DNA from 4 places in the Serratia sp. 121840015-1 genome. Region 3 is predicted to be linked to each of the others. Evidence: riboswitches for the same ligand, from Rfam matches in the RefSeq annotation. Region 3 holds a riboswitch; each other region holds the start of a gene.

Region 1 (2,194 bases), on a different contig from region 3:
TCTGGATCTCGGCGCGGGTAATGGCGTCCAGCGCGGAAAAGGGTTCGTCCATCAGCACGATCGGCTGGCGTTCGTAGAGCGTGCGGGCGATGGCGGCGCGCTGGCGCATGCCGCCGGACAGCGCGGCGGGCAGGCTGCGGCCATGCGCGGCCAGGCCCACGCGCTCCAGCAGGTGCGCCGCCCACGCCCGATCCGTCACTTCGCCGCGCAGCCGCGAGCCGAGGGCGACGTTCTCCTCGACGGTCAGCCACGGGTAGAGCAGGTCTTTTTGCCCCATGTAGGCGATGCGCCCGGCGATCGGCAAACCGTCGCTGCCGGTCACCGTGCCCGAGGTCGCCCGTTCCAGGCCGGCGATGATCTTCAGCAGGCTGGTTTTGCCGGCGCCGCTGGCGCCGAGCAGGGCGACGAAGCTGCCGCCGACGATGTCGAAGCTCAGCCGGTCGAAGACGATTTGCTGACCGAAACGCAGGCTGAGATCCCGCACCTGGATGCCGGGCGGGAGAAGCGGGGAGGTCATGAGGCGTTCAGCCCCATCTGCCAAAATGCCGATTCCAGCTGGGTGGCGGTGGTGAAAATCTGCGCCAGCTCGGTGAAGCGGCCTGGTGCGCCGCGCTGGTGGCCGACGGTTTCCAGCAGCTCGATGGCAGCGCGCACGCCGGCCAGATAGCCCTCGTCGCCGTAGTTGCGGATCCAGGAAGCGTAAGGATTGCCCTCCATTTTGGTGGCGGGGTCGTGCAACAGCCGCAGGCCGATTTCGGCATAGCCGGCCACGCAGGGCAGCAGGCCGGCCAGCAGATCGAGGGCGTCGCCGGCATGGCCGATATCCAGCACGTAACGGGTGTAGTTCATGGTCTCCGCCGCTTCCGGCTGGGCGGCGATTTGCGCTTCGCTCAGCCCCCATTCGGCGCAATAGGCCACGTGCAGCGGCAGTTCGGCGACGATGCCGTTGAGCGACGCCGTGGCGGCGCGCATTTCCGGCAGGGTGCGTAGCTTGCTGACCAGCAGTGCGTAGGCGCGGGCGAAGTGCAGCAGGAACAGGTAGTCCTGGGTCAGGTAGCGGCGAAAAGCGCGTTCGGGCAAGGTGCCGGCGGCCAGCTGCTGCAGAAACGGGTGATCGACGTAATCTTGCCAGTGGCTGCCGGCTTGTTGGCGCAGCCGGCCGTAAAGACCGCTTTCGAACAGGGTGGTGATGGACATGGGACCTCCTTGAGTCAGTGGAGATCCGGGCACGCTGGGGTATGAACAGGCAACGGGTGAGAGCGTTGTTGCCTAACCGTCCCTTCGCTGGCATGACCCAGATCAGGTTCAAAGGGTTCGGCTTGCGCCATCTCAGCCCGTAACAGGACACCCCTCGGAGCTGCCTGTTATACGACATTTGTTTTTTGATTACAATCGCCGGGCGGCGCGGTGGCAATCGGTTCGTTTAGTGCGATCGGGGGCGATTTTGCTGGCGCAGAGCGCGCGATTTTTGTCACTGTAGGCCGATGATTTTGCCTTTGAGGACGATTCCCGATGAAAAAGATTGGTTTTCTCTCGTTTGGCCACTGGTCGCCTTCCGCCCAGTCCGGCACCCGTTCCGCAGCGGATGCGCTGCTGCAGTCCATCGATCTGGCGGTTGCCGCCGAAGATCTGGGGGCGGACGGCGCCTATTTTCGCGTACACCACTTTGCACGCCAGCTGGGGTCGCCGTTCCCGCTGCTGGCCGCCATCGGCGCCAAAACCCAACGCATCGAGATCGGCACCGGCGTGATCGACATGCGTTATGAAAATCCGCTGTACATGGTGGAAGACGCCGGCGCGGCGGATCTGATCGCCGGCGGGCGGCTGCAGCTCGGCATCAGCCGCGGCTCGCCGGAGCAGGTGATCGACGGCTGGCGCTATTTCGGCTATGCCCCGGCCGACGGCGAGAGCGACGCGGACATGGCCCGCCGCCATACCGAAGTGTTCCTGGAAGCGCTGCGCGGCGAAGGGTTCGCCGAGCCCAATCCACAGCCGATGTTCCCGAATCCGCCTGGGCTGCTGCGGCCGGAGCCGTTTTCCGCCGGGCTGCGCGATCGCATCTGGTGGGGCGCCGGTTCGAACGCCACCGCCGTCTGGGCGGCGAAGCTCGGCATGCACCTGCAAAGCTCGACGCTCAAGAACGACGAGACCGGCGAACCCTTCCACATCCAGCAGGCCAAGCAGATCCGCGCCT
Region 2 (2,194 bases), on a different contig from region 3:
GCTGCCCTGGCTGCTGGGCAGCGTGCAGGCCATGATCCTGCCGCGCGAATGGCGTGAACTGCCGGATTTCGCCCGCCATCCGGTCGGCACCGGCCCCTACCGCGTGGTGCGCAACCTTCCCAGCCAGATGAAGATCCACGCCTTCGACGACTATTTTGGCTACCGGGCGCTGATCGACGAGGTGAACATCTGGGTGCTGCCGGAGTTTTCCGAAGAGCTGGTGCACTCCGGCGTGCAGCTGCAGGGCGATGAAACCGGCAACAGCGAGCTGGAAAGCCGGCTGGAAGAGGGGTGCTATTTCCTGCTGTTCGATCAGCGTTCTCCGCTGGCCGCCGACCCCGCCATTCGCAGTTGGCTGTGCGAATTGATCAACCCCATTTCGCTGCTGAGCCACGCCGGGCCGCTCTACCAGCGCTATTGGTCGCCGGCGTACGGCCTGCTGCCGCGCTGGCACCACAACCGCACGCTGGCGCAGCAGCCCAAGCCCGCGGGCCTGACCGAACTGACGATGACCCACTTCAATGAACATTCGGAGTTTCACGCCATTCGCCAGGCGATCGAACCGCTGCTGGCACAGCACGGCATCCGCCTGATCGTGCAAAGCGTGGATTACGCCACCTGGCACCAGGGCGACGCGCGCAGCGATCTGTGGCTCGGCAGCGCCAACTTCTATCTGCCGCTGGAGTTTTCGCTGTTCGCCACGCTGTACGAACTGCCGCTGATGCAGCATTGCATGAACGAAGATCTGGCGCAGGACGCAGCGCTGTGGCGCGCCAACCGCTTGCCGCTGGCCGAGTTCTGCCAGCGTCTGGTCAGCAACCACCAGCTGCACCCGCTGTTCCACCACTGGCTGCAGCTGCACGGCCAGCGCAGCATGCGCGGCGTGCGGATGAACACCCTCGGCTGGTTCGACTTCAAGTCCGCCTGGTTTGCCCCGCCGGAGGCATAAGCGCCTTTCGCCCGGGTCGGTTAATCTTTACAATAGCGCCGTCTCAACGGGGTGCGGTAAGTCGGGCCGCGTGATAAGCCCGATTTTCCGCTGAGAGCACACCCGTCGAACCTGATCCGGTCAATACCGGCGGAGGGATTTGAGCCCAGCGAACCGGCGACGCCGCCTCGCCCCCTCAGATGCCCTTGCCCCCTTATTTTTCAGGAGTGCAACGTGGTCAAAACATATCTGCCCTGCTTATTGCTGCTGTGTGCCGCGCCGGTTTTCGCCAAGCCGACGCTGACGGTTTACACCTACGATTCCTTCGCCGCCGACTGGGGCCCAGGCCCGGCGGTGAAAAAAGCCTTTGAAGCCGAGTGCGACTGTGAACTGAAGTTCGTCGCGCTGGAAGACGGCGTCTCGCTGCTGAACCGCCTGCGCATGGAAGGCAAGAACAGCGCCGCCGACGTGGTGCTGGGGTTGGACAACAACCTGTTACAGGCGGCGCAGCAAACCGGCCTGTTCGCGCCGAGCGGCGTCGACACCGCCAAACTGACGGTGCCGGGCGGCTGGCAGGACGCGACCTTCGTGCCATATGACTACGGGTACTTCGCTTTCGTCTACAACAAAGAAAAACTGAAGAACCCGCCAAAAAGCCTGCAGGAGCTGGTCAGCAGCGATCGCAACTGGAAAGTGATCTACGAAGATCCGCGCACCAGCACGCCGGGCCTCGGCCTGCTGCTGTGGATGCAAAAAGTGTATGGCGACAAGGCGCCGGCCGCCTGGCAGCAGCTGGCGAAGAAGACCGTCACCGTCACCAAAGGCTGGAGCGAAGCCTACGGCCTGTTCCTGAAAGGCGAAGGCGATCTGGTGCTCAGCTACACCACCTCTCCCGCCTATCACCTGATCGAAGAGAAAAAAGATCTCTACGCCGCCGCCACGTTCAGCGAAGGCCACTACCTGCAGGTGGAAGTGGCGGGCAAGCTGAAGGCCGCCAAACAGCCAGAGCTGGCGGAGCGCTTCATGCAGTTCATGGTGACGCCGGCCTTCCAGAACACCATCCCGACCGGCAACTGGATGTACCCGGTGATCAACACCCCACTGCCCGTCGGCTTTGAGCAGATGAACGTGCCGCATACCGCGTTGCAATACAGCGCCGAAGAGGTGGCCAAACAACGCGGCGGTTGGATCCGGGCATGGCAAACCGCCGTCAGCCGCTGATCCCCCGCTGGCTCTGGCCGGGGCTGCTGGCCGCCGGCGTGATCC
Region 3 (2,194 bases):
GACGATCCACCAGCCGTTTTCATTGCCCGTTAATGCAAGTTCCATATCGTTGTTGCACAACCTCAGCTTCACTGGCACTCTACAAATCGGCTTTGTTACATTTTAATAACTTACCGGTTACTTTTATTACTTACACGGAGTCAAACATGCTCAACCGTTTGGAAAGGCTGACTCAGCGCGTTGGCGGTAGTAATGAATTAGTTGATCAATGGCTTCAGGCCCGCAAACAGTTGCTGGTCGCCTACTGCACGCTGGTAGGCCTCAAACCGAATAAAGAAAAGCATACGCCGCTGAATGAAAAAGCGCTGGAGAACTTTTGCCACAACCTGGTGGATTACCTCTCCGCAGGGCATTTTCATATCTATGACAGAATTATCAAACAAGTGGAAGGCGCAGCCAGTCCGAAAATGTCGCTGGCGGTGAACATCTACCCCAAGCTGTGGGCCAATACCGAACAGATCATGGCGTTCCACGATCGCTATACCGAAGTGGATATCGATCAGGAGGTTTGTCTGGAATTCCACCAGGCCCTGTCGGATATCGGCGAAACGCTGGCGGCGCGCTTTGCGCTGGAAGATAAGCTGATCCAGCTGGAAGCGGAGGCCGCGCAGCAACCGCTGCCGGACCAGGCGCTGGATCCCGCACGTTAAAATTTTATAGTTTTTTTTCTTATCCCTCCTATACTGGGGGGCATCTTGTCGGAGTGCCTAGCGCCTGATTTGTTCATCGAATCAGCCAGGCTGAGACCGTTAATTCGGGATCCGCGGAACCTGATCGGGTTAATACCCGCGAAGGGAACAAGAGTAATCTATCGCCACAGGCACGGCCTTCCCCTTGCGGGCGCCCTGCCTTATCGGCCACCATCATTACTCCCTCCGAGCTCCAGACAAGCAACTTTCCCAACCCAACACACTGGTAGGAACTTGCTATGTCTAACGTTAATCCACCGCGCGCCCGTAAAGCGCAACGCGAAGCCGCCCAGCAGTTTATCGACACCCTGCAAGGCATGGCTTTCCCGAACTCACGCCGCATCTATCTCCAGGGCTCGCGCAGCGATATCCAGGTGCCGATGCGCGAAATTCAGCTCAGCCCGACCCTGCTCGGCGGCAGCAAAGACCATCCGCAGTATGAACCCAACGAAGCGATCCCGGTGTATGACACCGCCGGCCCCTACGGCGATCCGCAGGCCGAGCTCGACGTGCACGCCGGCCTGGCCAAGCTGCGCGCCGGCTGGATCGACGCGCGCGGCGATACCGCCACCCTAAGCGGCGCCAGTTCCGGCTTTACCCAACAGCGGCTGGCGGACGAAGGGCTGGATCACCTGCGCTTCGAACATCTGCCGCTGCCGCGCAGGGCGCTGCCGGGCAAATGCGTGACCCAGCTGCACTATGCCCGCGCCGGTATCGTCACCCCAGAGATGGAGTTCATCGCCATCCGTGAAAACATGGGGCGCGAGCGCATTCGCGGCGAGGTGCTGCGCCACCAGCATCCGGGCCAGGGCTGGGGCGCCAACCTGCCGGACAACATCACGCCGGAGTTCGTGCGTCGGGAAGTGGCCGCCGGCCGCGCCATCATTCCCGCCAACATCAACCATCCGGAGGCGGAGCCGATGATCATCGGCCGCAATTTCCTGGTGAAGGTGAACGCCAATATCGGCAACTCGGCGGTCACGTCGTCGATCGAAGAAGAAGTGGAGAAGCTGGTGTGGTCCACCCGCTGGGGCGCGGACACCGTGATGGATCTCTCTACCGGCCGCTATATTCACGAAACCCGCGAGTGGATCCTGCGCAACAGCCCGGTGCCCATCGGCACCGTGCCGATCTACCAGGCGCTGGAGAAGGTCAACGGCGTGGCGGAAAACCTCACCTGGGCGATGTTCCGCGATACGCTGCTGGAACAGGCGGAGCAAGGGGTCGACTACTTCACCATCCACGCCGGCGTGCTGCTGCGCTACGTACCGATGACCGCCAAACGCCTGACCGGCATCGTGTCGCGCGGTGGCTCAATCATGGCCAAATGGTGTCTGTCGCACCATCAGGAAAACTTCCTCTATCAGCATTTCCGTGAAATCTGCGAGATCTGCGCCGCCTACGACGTTTCGCTGTCGCTCGGCGACGGCCTGCGCCCCGGCTCGATTCAGGACGCCAACGACGAAGCCCAGTTCGCCGAGCTGCATACGCTGGGCGAGCTGACC
Region 4 (2,194 bases), on a different contig from region 3:
TCAGGTGGCCGCCCTTCATCAGCACCGCCCGGCAGCCCATCGCCAGCAGCGCCCGCCCCTGCTCGCGCATCTGCGCTTCATCTTCCGCCGGCGCGCACGCCAGCAGCGCCGCCGCTTCCGGCAGGTTCGGCGTAATGATCGACACCAGCGGTAACAGCTCGCGCCGAATAGACGCCACCGCCTCCGGCGCCAGCAACGGATCGCCGCTTTTCGCCAGCATCACGGTGTCCAGCACCACGAACTCCGGCCGGTAATGGCGCAGCCGTTCGGCCACCGCCTGCACAATGTCGGCGTTGGCCAGCATGCCGATCTTGACGCTGTCGATACGCACGTCGCTGAACACCGAGTCCAGCTGCGCGGCGACGAACGCCGGATCGATGTAATACACCGACTGCACGCCGCGGGTATTCTGCGCCACCAGCGCGGTGATCACCGAGGTGCCGTAGGCGCCGAGCGCCGAGAAGGCCTTCAAATCGGCCTGAATGCCGGCGCCGCCGCTGGGATCGGTGCCGGCGATGGTCAGCGCGTTAATGCGTTTCATCACAGATCCTCCCCGCGCAGTTGATACAGGGCGTCGAGGAACGCCGGCGTAAAGCTGCCCGGCCCGCCGGCCTGTCTGGCCGCGAGACCGCCGCAGTGGGACATCACCCGGCAGGCGGTCGCCACGTTGTCCAGGCGATCGCCCGGCAGGGCGCAAAACGCCGCCACGACCGCCGACAGCGCGCAGCCGGTGCCCACCACCCGCGTCATCAGCGGGGAACCGCCTTCGATCGCCCAATCGCGTTGGCCGTCGGTGACGTAATCCACCGCGCCGGTGACCGCCACCACCGCGCCGCTGCGCTGCGCCAGCTCACGCGCGGCTGGCAAGGCCGCCAGCGAATCGTCGCCGCTGTCAACCCCGCGGCCGCTGGCCAGCAACCCGCTGAGCGCCATGATTTCCGAGGCGTTGCCGCGTATCGCCGCCGGTTTCTCGTCCAGCAGCTGTTTAGCAAAGGCGGTGCGGTAGGAGAGCGCGCCGACCGCCACCGGATCCAGCGTCCAGGGCTTGCCGGCCCGATTGGCGGCGGCCACCGCCGCCCGCATCGATTCGGCGCGCAGCGCATTGAGGGTACCGACGTTGATCAGCAGGCCATCGGCCAGCGCGCTGAACTGCGCCGCCTCTTGCGGCTCCACCACCATCGCCGGGGAGGCGCCGAGCGCCAATAGCACGTTGGCGGTCAGCGATTGCACCACTTCGTTGGTCAGGCAGTGGATCAGCGGAGGCCGCTGTTGGAATTGGGTCAGACAGGCCGCGGCGCGCGCGCCGGGTAGTGCATCAGGTCGAGCGATCATATTCCTCCCAACCGGCGTTCAAGAAGGCGGCGCCGGCTGGGCGGCCGTGACTTCCCTACGCTGGCATTATCCAGATCAGGTAATACGGGTATTTCTCAGCCTTCACGTAGAAGGGCACCCCGAGTCATGAAAATCAATAGGTTGTGATCAACGTTGCGTTAATCCCTGCAGGGGATCATGCCAGCGGCGGCGCGGACAAACAAGCGAATAAATTGGCTCGGCAGGCATACGCCGCGCAATGCGCTATAGTGAGCACAAACCACCGGGAGATGCCATGCAGATAAGACCCTACCAAGAGACCGATCGCCCCTTCCTGCGCACGCTGTACCTGGCGTCGCGCAAGGCGGCGTTCGGCTGGCGCGATACCTCAAACTATCAGTTGGAAGATTTCGACGGCGCGACGCTGGGCGAAGCGATTTGGGTGGCGGAAGACGGCGGCACGCTGCTGGGATTCGTCTCCGTCTACCGCGAAGACAACTTCATTCATAACCTGTATGTCGATCCCCATCAGCCGCCGCGCGGCGTCGGCAGTGCGCTGCTGCAGGCGGCGGAAGCTACCTTCACCGCCACCGGCTCGCTGAAATGCCTGGTGAAGAATGAAAAGGCGCTGGCGTTCTACCGCAAACACGGCTGGCGCATCATCTCTACCGGCAACGACGGCGAAGAAGATTATTACCTGATGCATTCGCCGGCCCGCTAACGCCGCCTTTCCCGTCACAGAACTCATTAATGATAATGGATTTCATTATCATTTAAGCATACCCTTCCTTGTCTCTCTCAATGAACTTGGCAAGGAAGGTTATGCAACACCAAACGGATACACGCTTCCCCGATGCCGCAGCGGCGGACTACGATCGCCGTA

The links. A riboswitch is a leader RNA that binds a small molecule or an ion and turns the genes downstream of it on or off. The one in region 3 is predicted to bind thiamine pyrophosphate.
Region 1: another riboswitch for thiamine pyrophosphate. It lies ahead of ACUXAC_RS03350 (TenA family protein); the one in region 3 lies ahead of thiC (phosphomethylpyrimidine synthase ThiC).
Region 2: another riboswitch for thiamine pyrophosphate. It lies ahead of thiB (thiamine ABC transporter substrate binding subunit); the one in region 3 lies ahead of thiC (phosphomethylpyrimidine synthase ThiC).
Region 4: another riboswitch for thiamine pyrophosphate. It lies ahead of thiM (hydroxyethylthiazole kinase); the one in region 3 lies ahead of thiC (phosphomethylpyrimidine synthase ThiC).

What each region holds. Positions count from the first base shown of each region.
Region 1 is NZ_JBSEYF010000001.1:687,179-689,372, forward strand. It holds gene ACUXAC_RS03345 (ABC transporter ATP-binding protein) at 1-517, opposite strand, end outside; gene ACUXAC_RS03350 (TenA family protein) at 514-1,197, opposite strand; TPP riboswitch at 1,260-1,362, opposite strand; gene ACUXAC_RS03355 (LLM class flavin-dependent oxidoreductase) at 1,513-2,194, shown strand, end outside.
Region 2 is NZ_JBSEYF010000002.1:451,070-453,263, reverse strand. It holds gene sgrR (HTH-type transcriptional regulator SgrR) at 1-949, shown strand, start outside; TPP riboswitch at 987-1,105, shown strand; gene thiB (thiamine ABC transporter substrate binding subunit) at 1,163-2,149, shown strand; gene thiP (thiamine/thiamine pyrophosphate ABC transporter permease ThiP) at 2,125-2,194, shown strand, end outside.
Region 3 is NZ_JBSEYF010000013.1:7,710-9,903, forward strand. It holds gene nudC (NAD(+) diphosphatase) at 1-45, opposite strand, end outside; gene ACUXAC_RS26205 (Rsd/AlgQ family anti-sigma factor) at 147-650, shown strand; TPP riboswitch at 690-814, shown strand; gene thiC (phosphomethylpyrimidine synthase ThiC) at 929-2,194, shown strand, end outside.
Region 4 is NZ_JBSEYF010000001.1:108,951-111,144, reverse strand. It holds gene thiD (bifunctional hydroxymethylpyrimidine kinase/phosphomethylpyrimidine kinase) at 1-541, opposite strand, end outside; gene thiM (hydroxyethylthiazole kinase) at 541-1,332, opposite strand; TPP riboswitch at 1,368-1,464, opposite strand; gene ACUXAC_RS00525 (GNAT family N-acetyltransferase) at 1,607-2,032, shown strand; gene ACUXAC_RS00520 (methyltransferase) at 2,134-2,194, shown strand, end outside.